Regions from separate parts of the Pseudarthrobacter lactosi genome, predicted to be linked through region 1. Evidence: riboswitches for the same ligand, from Rfam matches in the RefSeq annotation. Region 1 holds a riboswitch; each other region holds the start of a gene.
The links. Region 1 has a riboswitch for thiamine pyrophosphate ahead of thiD (bifunctional hydroxymethylpyrimidine kinase/phosphomethylpyrimidine kinase). Riboswitches for the same ligand answer to the same signal wherever they lie in the genome.
Positions count from the first base shown of each region.

Region 2: linked by a shared signal. The riboswitch ahead of ACZY0Q_RS18045 (ECF transporter S component) and the one ahead of thiD (bifunctional hydroxymethylpyrimidine kinase/phosphomethylpyrimidine kinase) in region 1 are both predicted to bind thiamine pyrophosphate.
Region 3: linked by a shared signal. The riboswitch ahead of thiO (glycine oxidase ThiO) and the one ahead of thiD (bifunctional hydroxymethylpyrimidine kinase/phosphomethylpyrimidine kinase) in region 1 are both predicted to bind thiamine pyrophosphate.

Region 1 covers NZ_JBVAYS010000001.1:823,796-828,878, reverse strand. The annotation lists gene ACZY0Q_RS03805 (Rne/Rng family ribonuclease) at 1-2,799, shown strand, start outside; TPP riboswitch at 2,900-2,997, shown strand; gene thiD (bifunctional hydroxymethylpyrimidine kinase/phosphomethylpyrimidine kinase) at 2,980-4,578, shown strand; gene rplU (50S ribosomal protein L21) at 4,851-5,083, shown strand, end outside.
Region 2 covers NZ_JBVAYS010000004.1:190,000-195,082, forward strand. The annotation lists gene ACZY0Q_RS18035 (energy-coupling factor transporter transmembrane component T family protein) at 1-443, opposite strand, end outside; gene ACZY0Q_RS18040 (ABC transporter ATP-binding protein) at 440-2,113, opposite strand; gene ACZY0Q_RS18045 (ECF transporter S component) at 2,113-2,763, opposite strand; TPP riboswitch at 2,829-2,970, opposite strand; gene ACZY0Q_RS18050 (heme-degrading domain-containing protein) at 3,027-3,569, shown strand; gene ACZY0Q_RS18055 (DUF4235 domain-containing protein) at 3,611-3,874, shown strand; gene mnhG (monovalent cation/H(+) antiporter subunit G) at 3,922-4,344, opposite strand; gene ACZY0Q_RS18065 (MrpF/PhaF family protein) at 4,334-4,612, opposite strand; gene ACZY0Q_RS18070 (Na+/H+ antiporter subunit E) at 4,609-5,083, opposite strand, start outside.
Region 3 covers NZ_JBVAYS010000001.1:1,275,020-1,280,102, reverse strand. The annotation lists gene ACZY0Q_RS05875 (RNB domain-containing ribonuclease) at 1-1,366, opposite strand, end outside; gene thiE (thiamine phosphate synthase) at 1,430-2,206, opposite strand; TPP riboswitch at 2,234-2,353, shown strand; gene thiO (glycine oxidase ThiO) at 2,373-3,722, shown strand; gene thiS (sulfur carrier protein ThiS) at 3,719-3,955, shown strand; gene ACZY0Q_RS05855 (thiazole synthase) at 3,960-4,775, shown strand; gene ACZY0Q_RS05850 (4a-hydroxytetrahydrobiopterin dehydratase) at 4,851-5,083, shown strand, end outside.

The DNA of each region.
Region 1 (5,083 bases):
GAAGCCGCAGCTGCGGAGGCCACCGCGCCCGTCACGGCCGCCGCCCCGGCCAAGTCTGCTGCCGCCGCGCCGGCTGAAGAGCCGACTGCTGCCGAGCCTGCCAGCCCGTTCAGTTCCCTGTTCCTTGAGCCGGCGTCCACCACGTCGGTGCTTTTCCAGGCTCCTGACCTCAGCACCGTGGTCCGCCCCGCACCGGTTGCAGCCGCGGTTGAAGAGCCGGAGGAGGACGACGCCGAAGACGGTGAAGCGGACGACGCCAACGGCCGCCGCAGGCGCCGCAGCCGTGGTCGCCGCGGACGCAGCCGCACCGGCGAAAGTGATGCCGACGGCGATAGCGAAGGTGACGACGGCGCAGCCGAAGAAACCGATGACGAATCCGCCGGGCAGGCCGACGAAGGCGTGACGTCCCGTCGTCGTCGTCGCCGCCGCCGTGGCGACCAGGACCTGGAACTGACCGGAGGGGAAGGCGACGACCCGCCCAACACGGTGACCCGCGTCCGCGCACCCCGCGCCGCCGCGGAAGCGCCGGTCAATAACCGCGTCACGTCCGTCAAGGGTTCCACCCGCCTCGAAGCCAAGAAGCAGCGCCGCCGCGAATCCCGCGACACCGGCCGCCGCCGCACCGTCATCACCGAGGCCGAGTTCCTGGCCCGCCGTGAATCAGTTGACCGGCAGATGATCGTCCGCCAGCGCGACGACAGAATCCAGATCGCCGTCCTCGAAGACGGCGTCCTGGCCGAGCACTTTGTCTCCAAGACCCAGCAGGACTCCCTGATCGGCAACGTCTACCTTGGCAAGGTGCAGAACGTCCTGCCGTCCATGGAAGCGGCGTTTGTTGACATCGGACGCGGCCGCAACGCCGTCCTGTATGCCGGTGAAGTGAACTGGGAGGCCGTGAACCTCGAGGGCAAGCAGCGCCGTATCGAAAACGCGCTCAAGTCCGGAGACACCGTCCTGGTCCAGGTCACCAAGGACCCCGTGGGCCATAAGGGTGCACGCCTGACCAGCCAGATCTCGCTTCCCGGCCGCTACCTCGTATATGTGCCCGGCGGCTCCATGACCGGCATTTCCCGCAAACTGCCCGACGTCGAGCGCAACCGCCTCAAGCGCATCCTCAAGGACCGCCTCCCGGAGCACGCCGGAGTCATCGTCCGCACCGCTGCCGAAGGCGCCTCGGAAGAGGAGCTCACGCACGACATCAACCGGCTGCGCGCGCAGTGGGAGGGCATCGAAAGCCAGTCCACGTCCACCAAGATCCTCGCCCCGGAACTGCTCTACGGCGAACCTGACCTCACCATCAAGGTGGTCCGTGACGTCTTCAACGAGGACTTCTCCAAGCTGATCGTCTCCGGCGAAGAGGCCTGGGACACCATCGAGGCCTACGTCACCTACGTTGCCCCGGACCTCGTGGGCCGCCTGGAAAAGTGGACCAAGGACACTGACATCTTCGCGGCGTGGCGGATCGACGAGCAGATCCACAAAGCCCTGGAACGTAAGGTCTTCCTGCCCTCGGGCGGCTCGCTGGTCATCGACCGCACCGAAGCCATGACAGTGGTGGACGTCAACACCGGCAAGTTCACCGGCAGCGGCGGCAACCTCGAAGAAACCGTCACGAAGAACAACCTTGAGGCAGCTGAAGAGGTTGTCCGGCAGCTCCGGCTCCGCGACATCGGCGGCATCATCGTTATCGACTTCATCGATATGGTCCTCGAATCCAACCGAGACCTGGTTCTCCGCCGTATGGTGGAGTGCTTGGGCCGCGACCGGACGAAGCACCAGGTTGCCGAAGTGACCTCGCTGGGACTCGTGCAGATGACGCGAAAGCGCATGGGCACCGGGCTCCTGGAAGTCTTCGGGGAGCAGTGTGAAACCTGTGCAGGCCGCGGAATCGTCACCCACGACGACCCCGTGGAACACCGCCGCGCCAACATCGTAGCCGCTGAGCACCACGTGCAGCGGGTGGACAGCCGGCAGGAACCCCGCATCAACGATCAGCGCACCGACAACACGCGCACGGACAGCCAGCGCCCGGACAGCCAGCCGGGTGGCCGCAATGACCGGAAGCGCCGCCGCGGACGTGGCGGCCAGCCGCTGGAAACGGCGCCGGCAGCTCCGGTCCAGATCCACACGGTCCACCCGGAACCCAGTGATGCCGAGCGCCATGCGAAGGCTGAGGCCACGCGGGCCGCGCTTGCGAACATTGCGGCCGCAGCCCATGCTGCGCACCTGCACGACGACGAAGTTGCCCACGCATCAGCAGCAGCGGTACAGACTCCCGCTGCGGCGGTGCCGGCTGAGCGGCCTGAGACGGACTCCAACGGCCGCCCGGCCGCTGTGCTGACGTTCGGCGGCGAGCAGGTGGTACTGCCGTTCGTAGCGCATCACGAGGACCAGGCGCACGCACCTGCTTTGACGCTTGACCGCCTCGCGGAGGCCTTCGCCCACCTTGGCGAGCCGGCCCCTGTAGCGGAAAGCACGCCATCGGCGGCCCGGTCAACGGACAGCCAGCCGGCCGAAGCTGCCCGTCAGCAGCAGCCGGCCGTGGCGGAGAAGGATTACTCGGACCACACCGAGGAGCCGCGCGCCCGTCGTCCCCGGCGGAACCGGAGTGCCAGCCGTGCCCAGGGCGCAGCCAACGCGACCTCCGTGGAGCATCACGAAGCCGTTACGGCGGCTGCCGTCGGACACACCCACGCCGCGAAGGCCCCGGAGCCCATCAATGCTGCTGTGGCCGACAAGCCAGCGGCCACGGACGCGCCCATCATCCTGGGTGTAGGGGTTCCGGCCTCGGAGCTCTGACTAACAGCAGGGCAAGCCACCACAACGGCGCCCGGACGTACCCGTGAATTACGGGCTGCGTCTGGGCGTCCGGCGTTAAGTCCTGAGGAACGCTAGGCTGGTGATCGACACGGGGTGCCGCGCAGAGTGCCGGCTGAGATCCACACCCGTTGAACCTGTCCGGTTAGCACCGGCGAAGGGATGTCTCCTTTGGCTTCAACTTCTGTCCTTCCTCCTGCACCGCCCGCGGCTGCTCTGTCGAAATTCTCTGCCAACCAGGTTGAGGTCCAGCCGGCGCCAGGCCTGTCTGCCAAGGTCCCGGTGCTCCGTGACGTCCCGCGGGTGCTGTCCATTGCCGGATCAGACCCGTCAGGTGGCGCGGGGATCCAGGCCGATCTCAAGAGCATTGCGGCCCTTGGCGGCTATGGCATGGCGGCCATCACGGCCCTGACAGTCCAAAACACGCAGGGGGTCCGGGCGGTTCACGTCCCCCCGGCATCCTTCCTGGGCCAGCAGCTCGATGCCATCAGCGACGACATCACCATCGACGCGGTCAAGATCGGCATGCTGGGCGACGCTGCGGTGATTGGCGTGGTCCGTGACTGGCTGGAAAAGGTGCGTCCCGCCGTCGTCGTTCTTGATCCGGTGATGGTGGCCACGAGCGGTGACCGGCTGCTGCAGGAGTCTGCTGAGGCAGCCCTGCGGGAGATTCTCCCGCTCGCGGACCTGATCACCCCCAACCTGGCCGAATTGGCCATCCTGGTAGGGGAGCCGCAGGCACGGGGCTGGCCTGATGCGCTCGGACAGGGGCAGCGGTTGTCCGCCGCGACCGGTGCCACCGTCCTGGTCAAGGGCGGCCATCTCGACGGCGGGGACTGCCCGGATGCCTTGGTCAACGCCGCCGGGCTGCTCGCCCACGACGTAGTGGAAGTGAGCGGGGACAGGATCCCCACCCGCAACAGCCACGGCACCGGCTGCTCGCTGTCGGCGGCCATGGCCACGGCCCAGGCCAGACTGGGAGACTGGGAAGCCACCCTCCGGCAAGTGAAGCCTTGGCTGATCGGCGCGCTGCAGGCCGCCGACCAACTGGAGGTGGGGACGGGCAACGGCCCCATCAACCACTTCCACCACATGCAACAGGTTCCGGGAGCCAGCGAATTCGCACAGACGCTGCGGCGGGCGGCGGAGCCGGAACTTGTGGCTATCTACGGGCTGGATTTCATCCGCGATCTGGAGGCCGGCACGCTGGCTGAGGAACAGTTCGCCTATTACCTCGCCCAGGATGCCATCTACCTCAACGGTTATTCGCGGGTCCTGGCCCGGGCCAGTGCGCTGGCGCCCACGGAAGCCGCCCAGCTGTTCTGGGCAAAATCTGCCCGGCAATGCCTTGAGGTCGAATCCGAACTGCACCGCACGTGGCTGAGTACCAGGACTGTGGACTCCGTCCTTGGACCTGTCACCAAGTCTTATGTGGACCACCTGCTGGCTGCCTCAGCCTCCGGCAGCTATGCGGTCCTTGTCGCGGCGGTGCTGCCGTGCTTCTGGCTGTACGCCGAGGTGGGACGGTCCCTCCACACAGAGTTCCTGGCGGCCGGTGCACCGGCGGCGCATCCCTATGCCGACTGGCTGCGGGCCTATGCTGACGAGGACTTCGCGCAGGCCACCCGCGAGGCGATCGCCTTGGCCGACGACGCCGGCCGGAGTGCATCCGCAGATGAACGTGCGGCGATGCTCGTGGCGTTCAGGCACTCGTGCCGGTTCGAGGTGGAATTCTTCGACGCGCCGCGAATTCATTCCTGACAGTCTGGGGCCCGCGTGGCCTGTACGATAGTCAGGCACGGTTTTAGATTGTCAGTGCAGTACCTGCTTGTGGGTCCTATCACAGACAACCGACCGTAACCAGCCTCATTTGCGGCCGAAGGCAAAATTAGCGTATTCTAGATCTTCGGTGCTTACGCCAACACTTGGGTTACGACCCCACGGCGTTGAGGCACAGCGAGAACCCAGCCAAATATGGAATCGGGTTCAGCACGCAAATTTAGTAATAAACGTCGAGAGAAGTGAGTTCCCAAGTGGTGTACGCGATTGTCCGCGCAGGCGGCCGCCAAGAGAAGGTTTCCGTTGGAGACTTCGTTACCCTGAACCGCGTCCCCGGTGGAGCCGGCAGCACTTTTGAGTTGCCCGCACTGCTCCTGGTAGACGGTGACAAAGTCACCTCTGCTGCTGCGGACCTGGCCAAGGTAACGGTTACGGCTGAGATCCTCGAAGACCTCCGTGGTCCGAAGATTGTCATCCAGAAGTTCAA
Region 2 (5,083 bases), on a different contig from region 1:
AACCGGTGCGGCAGCCGGGCCTTCTGGGCCAGCGCATCGGCGAGGTCAGTGGGGTCTGTGCAGGTCATCAGCAGGATCGCCGGCAGCGCTATCGCCAGGCCGCGGAGCATAAAACCGATCCCCAGCTGCAGGGAACCTTCGCTGATGGACCAGATCCCGACGTCGAGCAGTACAGCGCCGCTGTCCGCCGCGACGATCGCCGTGCTCCAGCCGCCCAAGGCGGCCGCGATCATGAGCGGCCAGCCGCGCTGCCACAGCAGGCGCAGGGTGAGGCCGGCCAGCGGAAAGAGCGCCAGCTCAGCCGCAAGCGCCACCGAGGCCGACACCCAGTCGATGGAGAGCGCCAGCACCAGGGTGATGAGGAAAACGACGGCGAACTTGGCCAGCGGGTTGGCGCGCGTCAGCAGCGCCTGGTTGCCACGGAGGGTCAGGGCATCCCTCATGCCGCACCTGCTGCCTGGCGGGCGCCGCCGCGTGCGGCCGGGCCGAGCCGCAGTTCGGCCCCGCCCAGGACCGCACTGAATTCCTGGTCGTGGGTCACCGAAACCACGGAGGTCCCGGCGTCGAGCAGTTCGGAGAGGAACGATGCGAGCTCGGCCCACGTATTGGCGTCCTGGCCGAACGTCGGCTCGTCGAGCACCAGCACGCGCGGGTGTGCCGCGAGGACGGTGGCCACCGACAGGCGCCGCTTTTCGCCGCCGGACAGTGTGTACGGATTGGCGTCCACCAGGTGCGTCAGGCGCAGCCGTTCCAGCAGTTCATCAACCCGCTCCTCGCCATGGCCCAGGTGCAGCGGACCGAACATCAGTTCGTCCAGCACGCGGCCGGTGACGAACTGGTGTTCGGGTTCCTGGAACACGGTTCCGATGCGGGAAATCAGCTGGTTGGCCTTCCATTTGAAGGGGTCGATCCCTGCCCCCTCGGAAAGCTCGACGGCGGCGGACACCTTCCCCGCCACCGGCGCCAGCAGTCCGGCGAGGGTCAGCGCGAACGTTGACTTGCCGGCGCCGTTGGGCCCCGTGACGGTGAGTGCGTGGCCGGAACGGACCTGGGCCGTGATGCCCTGCTGTACCGGCACGGGCGGGATGGTCCGGAAGCCGCGGCGCCGCGGACGCTCCCGGGAGACAGCCAGATCCTCGGCGGCCAGCAGCAGTTCACCGGAGCCTGCGGACGTGCGGCGGCGCGTTGCCGGAACATACCCCGGCACCCAGACGCCCGCGCCGATCAGCATCTCCCGGGCCTCCGCCAGCACCTGGTCCGGCGGCCCGTCCAGCAGGACTGCGGACGTGCCGGCGGAACCTCCAGCGGAGCCCGCTGCGGAACCTCCTGCTGAGCCCGGTTGCAGCACCACAATCCGGTCCACCAGGTCCTTCCAGACGGACACGCGGTGCTCCACCACAACGAGTGTGGCGCCGGTTTTGTCCAGGCAGCGGCCCACGGCGTCGCGGACTTCCAGCACGCCGGCTGGATCCAGGTTCGCGGTGGGCTCGTCCAGCAGGATCAGCCCGGGCCGCATCGCGAGGATCCCAGCCAGCGCCAGGCGCTGCTTCTGTCCGCCGGACAGGGCCGACGTCGGGTGCTCCAACGAGAGCCCGGCGGCACCAGTCCCGCCGTCGGCGCCCAAACCGGCTCCGCCGTCGGCATTAAGACCGGCTCCGCCACCGGCGTTCAACCCTGCGCCGGCACTTCGCAGCCCGACGTCGTCGAGCGCTTCATGGACGCGCCGCCAGATCTCATCCCGCGGCACGGCTAGGTTCTCGGCACCGAAGGCGACGTCGTCACCCAGGCGCGACAAAACCACCTGCGTTTCCGGATCCTGCTGCATCAGCCCCGAGCGGCCGCGCTGCCCGCGGGGCACCACTCCGTCGATCAGCAGCGAACCGGTTTCGTCGGCGTCGTCCCCTTCATCCCCCAGCACCCCGGCGAGCGCGTGCAGCAGCGTTGACTTGCCCGCGCCTGACGGGCCCAGCAGCAGCACCCGCTCGCCGGGAGCGATGTCGAGGTCGAGCCCGCGGACGGCGGGGGTGGACCGTCCGGCATGCCGCCAGCCCCAGCCCCGGGCGGACACCGCGGCGGGGCGCACTCCGGAAGTGCCGGCGTTGGAAGCGGTCATCAGTTGAAGACGGGCTCCGACGCTGCCTTCCGGGACGCGAACGAGCTCAGCACGCCGGTTTTGGCCAGGCCGCGGGTGGCGATCCAGGACAAGGCGCCCGCAATCACCGCGCCGGAGATGGTGCAGAACACGATGTACGCGAGCTTGTCGGCGGGCTCGTAGGCGATGTTCCAGCCCCACGGGAGGAAGGAGTCATTGAGGCCGCAGAACAGGCCCGCCCCGGCACCGGCCAGCAGCGCGGCGATGAGGTTGTACTTCTGGTGCAGGAAGGACTTGAACCGGAAGTTGCCGTACACCAGCAGGAAGAACACCAGTTCAGCGCCCAGGCCCTGCAGGATTCCGGAGATCAGCACCGTGGCGCCGTACTGCGAGCCCATGATGAGTTCGCCGGTGGCGGCCACCGCTTCGCAGAAGAGCGCCGCACCGGGTTTGCGGATGATGAGCATTCCCAGCACGGCCGGGATCATCCAGCCGCCGGCGATCAGGCCGGTCAGCGGGGGGTAAACGGCGTTCATGGGGGCGGAAACGATGCCGGCGCCCTGGGACCAGGCCCAGAAGATCACGCCGCCGGTGATGGCGATGAGCGCCGCCACCACGATGTCCACAACACGCCAGGTATTGCCGGTCTTTTTGATTGCTGCAGTTGTCATTCGGTCCTCCTGAGGAACAGGAGGGGAAAGTGCCCCGGTGTGCGGCGCTGCCGCCGTTGGCCGGACACTTCGAGAACTCGACTCCCTTGCGCCGGTACTAACCGGATCAGGTTCGAGGGTCTGCGGCTGTCCGCACTCTCAGCGCCCACCTGCGGTTCCCTGGCAAAGCCAGTGATGTCCGACGGCGGCGCTCCCCTGTCGTAATAAATCTGCCCTGATGGGCGTGGTCAAGTTTACACCGCGGGAGGAGTAGATTGTGGGCCATGACTGCCAATAACCCGACTGTGACTGCGTTCAATCCCGATGCGACGGTGCCTCAGCCGGCGGGGCTCCTGGAGGCCCTGATTACCCGCATCGAGGGCGAGATCAGCGAGCTGCAGTTTCCCCATTTCACCAGGGATGATTCCCTCAACCTGGGGCTGCTGCTGGTGGAGCTCGGCAAATCGCGCCGGCTGCCCATCGCGATCGACATCACCAAGGGCGAGCAGGTCCTGTTCCACGTGGCCCTGGACGGCGCCACCCCCGACAACGAGCACTGGATCCGGGCCAAGCAGCGCACCGCCGCCAGATACGAGATCCCGTCATTGCTGGTGGGCCTCCGCGGCAGGCTGCACGGCGGCCGCATCGAGGACCACGGCTGGTACGACGAAACCGTCTACGCGGCCCACGGCGGATGCTTCCCGGTCTACGTCGCCGGCGTGGGCGCCGTGGCCACGGTGACGGTCTCGGGCCTGCCCCAGATGCTGGACCACGATCTTGTGGTGGAAGCCCTGCGGGAGATTCTGGAGTCCATGCAGCCGGGTTAGGCTAAAGACAGTCCCGGATCCGCTCACAAGGAGTTCTACGAATGAACCTGTTCATCAAGCTGCTCGGCACGGCTATCAGCCTCGGCGCCGGATTCGTCGGCACCAAGGTGGTCAATACCGTGTGGGAAAAGTCCACCGGCCGGAAGCCCCCCACCGGCAAGGACGAAGACACTCCCACCACCCTGCGCTCGGCGCTGACGTTCGCGCTCATTTCGGCCTCGGTCAGCACCATCATCCAGGTGCTTGCCAACCGCGGCACGCAGCGGGCCATCACCCGCTTTGCCAAGTCCCAGGACATCGTCTAACCCTGGCAACGCCTAACCCTGGCGCGCAGGCCGCCGGCGACTGACCTTCAGTCCCGCCGGCCGCCGTCGGACGCTTCATCCCTGGATGACTCATCCCGGGCTGATTGGGCCGTCTTCTGAACCACGGCTTCGAGTTCATCGGAGCTGAGGAGCTCGCGGTGCAGGTGTTTGGTGCGGTAACCGGCGCGGCCCACCATATGGGCCGAAACCGGCACAGTCAGCAGCTGGAAAATCCAGGCCACCAGCAGCACTGGCCACACCCACCAGGTGCGCAGCTGCAGGCCGATGGCCGCCAGGAGCAGGAACAGCCCTAGCACCTGGGGCTTGGTGGCCGCATGCATGCGGCTCAGCAGGTCCGGGAAACGGAGAAGCCCGACGGCGGCGGCGAGCGACATGAAGGCGCCCAGCACCAGGAAAACCGCGGACACGGTATCGATGACGTTATCAACCACGCTGGCCTCAGGACTCATTGGCTTGCTCCCGCCGGTCGGCCACGAAGCGCGCAACCGTCACTGACCCGATGAAGCCGACGATGGACAGCGCCACGAGCAGCATCAGGTTGTTCAGGTGCCGGTTGACGGCCATGTCGATGCACAGGGCCGCGCCGAGGATCGCGAGCAGGACGTCGGAGGCCAGCACCCTGTCCAGCAGCGACGGGCCGCGGGAGATCCTGATGATGGCTCCTGCCGCTGCCAACGAAAGAATGACTGCCGTGACAGCCAGGACGGTCTGCATCATGCTGCGGTCTCCTGCCGGATTGCTTCGAGTTCGTCGCGGGTGCCCATGATCCTGATCAGGCCCGCTTCGATGGAGCGGACCTCCTCGCGGAGGCTCGCGACCTCTTCCGGGCTGCTGACGTTGAGCGCGTGGAGGTACAGGGTGGACGTTGACCGGTCCACTTCCACCACCAGGGAGCCCGGGATCAGCGAGATCACGTGCCCGGTAGCGGTGACCATCAGGTCCTGGTGGCTCCGCAACGGCACCGCGACGACGGCATTGACCACCCGCGGGCCGCGGACAGCAGCCAGATACATAACCTCAACGCTGGCTGCCGCCACCCTGCCCAGGAAACGCAGGGCAAACGGCACTGCGTGAAGAATGTTAAAGCGGCCGCTGAGTTCCACCGGCGGCAGGTAGAACATCCGGGCCACGAGGACGGCCAGCAAGGCGCCGAAGAGCAGGTTGCCGGGGCTGAAGTCCTGCCACAGG
Region 3 (5,083 bases), 450 kb from region 1:
TCGCGGCGCCGTTTTTCACAGTGCCGTTCTTGGCGCCGTTGCCGTTTTTCCCGTTGCCGTTTCCGTTGTCCTTTTGCGGCTTGGAACCGGAGATCACGATCGCATCGAACTCCTGCCCCACATGGTTGACCAGGAGCGCGGCCTCCACGGTGTCCAGCGCCATGCGTTCCATCCGCGATGCCAGCTGGTCGGATCCGGCCATGATCTCCGGCAGGGACGGCAGGGCTTCCCGCGCCCAGTCCGGTACGGGCTTGCCGTTGCTCAGGGCTTCGCAGATCACCAGCACGAAGCGGTCGATGAGGCGCCGGAGCGGTGCCGTGGTGTGGGCATAGGCGGCGCCGATGGCGGACTGGACGGCGTCGTCCGGAACCGTGCCGTCGAACGCCGTGTAGCTGGCGCCGCGGAACAGCATGCCGGCGGAGTGCAGGATAGCCAGTTGCCGGGGCTCTGTCGGGTCAAGGCTGCGCAGGTATTCGCCGTAACTGATTTTGCCGTCCCACGGCTTGCCCAAGGCCTCCGTCTGGAGGCGGAAGTGGCGCAGGGAGCGCTCGTCCGGCGCCGGCATGGTGCGCAGGATGCCCACTTTTCCCGCCAACATCAGGTTCGCCGCCGCCATTCCGGTCATCAGGGAAATCTGGGCGTTCCAGTCCTCCACCGGAAGCTGCGGTGCCGCGGCAATCCGGTAGCCGCCGTCGGGCAGTTGCACGATTTCCTGCTCGGGCATGTTCAGGCTGGCGCCGCCACGCTGCCGCTCCAGTTCAACCCGCTTGAGCCCCACTTCCTTCAGGAGCTGCAGCACGGGACCGGCCGTCCCGGCATCGAGTTCGGCCTGGACTCCCTTGTAGCTCAGCTTGGCCCGGCTGCGGATGGTGGCCCTGCGGACACTCACCGTGGAGACGTGTGCGGCGTCGTCCAGCCCAAACTCCCACACATAGGCGGAACAGAGCTGCCCGGCCAGGAGGCTGCCGGCCCCTTCGCTGATGACCTCCGGATGCAGCGGAATACGGCCGTCAGGGACGTAGAACGTCTGTCCGCGGCGGCGGGTCTCTGCGTCCAGTCTGCCGCCAGGGCGGACAAAGGAGGGTACGTCAGCGATGGCGTAAAGCACCCGGTAGCCAGCGCCTGCCCGCTCGATGAACAGCGCCTGGTCCAGGTCAGTGGAGGATGCCGGATCGATGGTGAGGAAGTCCACGTCCGTCAGATCAGCGCCCGGCAACTCGTGTGCGGCCACTGCCGCTTCCGCGTCCCGGACCGCCTCTGCCGGGTAGGGCCCCGGTAGTTCCAGCTCGGTCCGCAGGGCGCTCAGTGCCGCCGCGAGCTCGTTGGTCTGCTCATGGACGTTGGGGGACAACCGATGATGTGACACGAAAATCAGGTTAGCCCGATTTCCACGGATCGTGCACGCCCACCGTCCGCCACGCGGGGATTCTCAGGATGCGCCGGCGTCCAGGGCCGCCACGAGTGCCGCTGCAGCCGCTGCGGGATCGGAGGCCTCGGTGATGGCACGCACCACAACAATCCTGCCGGCACCGGCCTTCACTACCTGCTCCACGTTGCCAAGATCGATGCCTCCGATGGCAAACCAGGGCAGCGTGGCCTGGGTGCCACCGGCAGTGCGGACTGCTTCGGCCGCGTACCGCACCAGGTCAAGGCCGACGGCGGCCCTGCCGGGTTTGGTGGGAGTGGCCCAGACCGGTCCGACGCAGAAGTAGTCCAGGCTGCCTTCGGCAGGCAGCCCGCCGGACAGCCGGATGGCGCCTTCGATCTGCTCGGCGGTGTGCGTGGAAAGACCGACCGCAACACGCCGGCCCAGCAGTGTGCGGGCGGACGCAACAGGCAGATCCTTCTGACCGATGTGGAAGACGGGGGCGCCGGACAGCATCGCGACATCGGCACGGTCATTGACGGCCCACAGCTTTCCGTGGCGTTCGGCAGCCGCCTGAAGAACGGCCAGCAGCTCCAGTTCCTCCGCCGCCTCGATGGACTTGTCGCGGAGCTGGATGATGTCCACGCCGCCGGCAAAAGCCGCGTCCACAAACTCGCCAAAGTCCCCGCGGTCCCGGCGCGCATCAGTGCACAGGTAGAGCCTGGCACTGTGCGGGAGGCCTGTGGTCACACCGAGGGTCGGGTCTGTTCCGGCCAGGGAATCGGGAGCGGAGGAGGTAGCGGAGGGCGTGCCTGCAGCGGCGAAGTATTGCGCGTTCATGGAAACCAGCCTAATTCCCCTAAACTGGGCGGGTACTGCGGGAGCCCGTTGCAGCCGTCATAAAGCGGCCGGGCTGAGAGGGCGTCAGAGCCGACCGCTTGACCTGATCCGGCTAATACCGGCGTAGGGAAGGAACCAGATGCCCCCCGCAACAAGCAGCCCACCTGTGGCTGGATCAACCAGCGTCCCGGCCAGCACGGCCGCCGTGCTGCATGCCGACGTGGCAGTCATCGGCGGCGGCGTCATCGGCCACGCAATAGCTTGGGACGCCCGGCGAGCGGGCCGATCCGTTGTGCTGATCGATGACGCACCCGGGAGCGGCGCCAGCTGGGCAGCCGCCGGCATGCTTGCCCCTGTGAGCGAACTGCACTACCAGGAGGAATACCTCCTGGAGCTGATGCTTGCATCCTCCGGGCTGTGGCCCGCCTTCGCGGCAGACCTCGCCCTGGCGGGGGCCGGCGAGACCGGATACCTGACGACGCCGACCCTCGCCATCGGCGCGGACGCTGCGGACCGCCGGGCGCTGATGGACCTCCGGGCCGTGCAGCAGGCCAGCGGCCTGGTGGTGGAACCCCTGACTGTCCGTGAGGCCAGGTCCAGGGAATCCTTGCTCAGCCCAGCCATCTCCTGCGCCCTGGACATCCGCGCCGACCACCAAGTGGATCCACGGAAACTGGTGGCGTGCCTCCAGGCAGTCCTGGCCCTCCATGAATCAGGGGCTGGAACCGCAGTGGCAGGTGCCCGCGGGGGATTCGCCGTTGACCAACGGGCCACTGCCCTTCTCTGGCAGGACGGCTGCGTCAGCGGCGTGGCGCTCGCAAACGGCGGAGAAGTCCAGGCCCGGGAGACCGTCGTGGCCAACGGATTGCAGGCGGCCTCGCTGGGAGGCCTGCCGGCGGGACTGCACCTGCCCCTGCGGCCCGTCTACGGTGACATCCTTCGACTGGCTGTTCCGCAGCACCTGCGACCGCTCCTCACTTCCACTGTCCGTGGAATGGTCCATGGTGTGCCGGTTTACATCGTTCCCAGACAGGACGGCACGGTGGTGATTGGGGCAACGCAACGGGAGGATGCGCTCGCCGGGACAGGTGATGGTGCTGTCTCGGCCGGTGGCGTCTATCAGTTGCTGCGTGACGCCCAGGTCCTGGTGCCGGCCGTCTCGGAGCTTGAACTCCTGGAATGCACGGCAAGAGCTAGGCCCGCCACCCCGGACAACGCACCGCTCCTGGGCCGCGTTCCGGTTTCCGCACCAGCGACGGGGAACGCGGGGAACCCTGGGAGCACAGGAGACATTGCCGGGCTGATCATCGCCACCGGGTTCTTCCGCCACGGAGTGCTGCTTGCTCCGGCGGCGGCAGCGATCTGCCGGGAGTTGCTTGACGGCCGGACAGATCCTCGATGGGGGGCCCTCAGCCCGGCCCGCTTTTCAGGAAAGCACCAAGTGGCCGGCACGCAGACCCCACCCAAGGACAGCAGCAGCATGAAGGACCTCGACCCGCAGAAGGAATCAGCATGAACATCACCCTCAACGGCTCGAGCCATTCCGTGGCCGACGACGCCTCCATCACCACTCTCATCAGCCAGATCACCGGCCGCCCCCTCGCAGCCAACGGACAGGCGACAGACGGGCAGAAACTCGGCGTCGCCGTCGCCCATAACTCCGAAGTAGTACCCCGCAGCCAGTGGTTCGTCACGGCGCTCGCCGAAGGTGACGACGTCGAACTGGTCACAGCAGTCCAGGGAGGCTGACACCATGACAGTTACCAGCAACATCAGCACACAGATCCCGCCCGAGGCGTCCGACAGGCTGGTGATCGACGGCGTCGAGCTCGGCTCCCGCCTCATCATGGGCACCGGGGGAGCCCCCAGCCTGGACGGGCTGGGCGCTGCCCTGCTGGCGTCCGGAACCGAACTGACCACGGTGGCCATGCGGCGCTATTCGCCGGCCGAATCAGGGTCCCTTTTCCAGCTTCTGGTGGACCACGGGATCCGGATCCTGCCCAACACCGCAGGCTGCTTCACCGCACGGGACGCGGTCATGACGGCGGAACTCGCCCGCGAAGCGCTGGAAACCGACTGGCTCAAGCTGGAAGTCATCGCCGACGAACAGACCCTGCTGCCGGACGCCGTGGAGCTGGTGGACGCCACGGAACAGCTGGTAAACCGGGGCTTCAAAGTGTTCGCCTACACCAACGACGACCCGGTCCTGGCCCTGCGGCTGGAAAACCTGGGTGCCACCGCGGTTATGCCGCTCGGAGCGCCCATTGGTACCGGCCTGGGAATCCTGAATCCGCACAACATCGAACTGATCGTCTCGCGCGCGTCGGTGCCCGTGGTGCTGGACGCCGGCATCGGCACGGCATCCGACGCCGCACTGGCCATGGAGCTTGGCTGTGACGCCGTGCTGCTGGCCACCGCGGTCACACGTGCGCAGAACCCGGTCCTCATGGGGGAGGCCTTCAAACACGCCGTCATCGCCGGTAGGCTGGCGAAAGCGGCCGGCAGGATTCCGCGCCGCGAGCACGCTTTGGCGTCATCAGCCATGGAAGGCCGGGCAGAGTTTCTCTAGGCCGTTTCATCCAGGCCGGCCGGACCCGTCGACCAACGCCGCGGCGGTCTCACCGGACGAGCCAAGGAGGCCGCCATGGCCGGCAAGCACGACACCCTCACGCGCAAGCGGATCGAGGCCGTTCTCGCCGAGCTGCCCGACTGGCAGTACCGGCAGGGCGGGTTCGTTGCTGTCTATAAGACGCAGACGGCGGCCGCCGCACTGGAGCTGATTGCCGCCGTCGGACGCCTGGCCGAAGAACAGAACCACCACCCGGACCTGGATTGGCGCTACAACAAGGTCCATCTCCGCTATACGTCCCACGACGC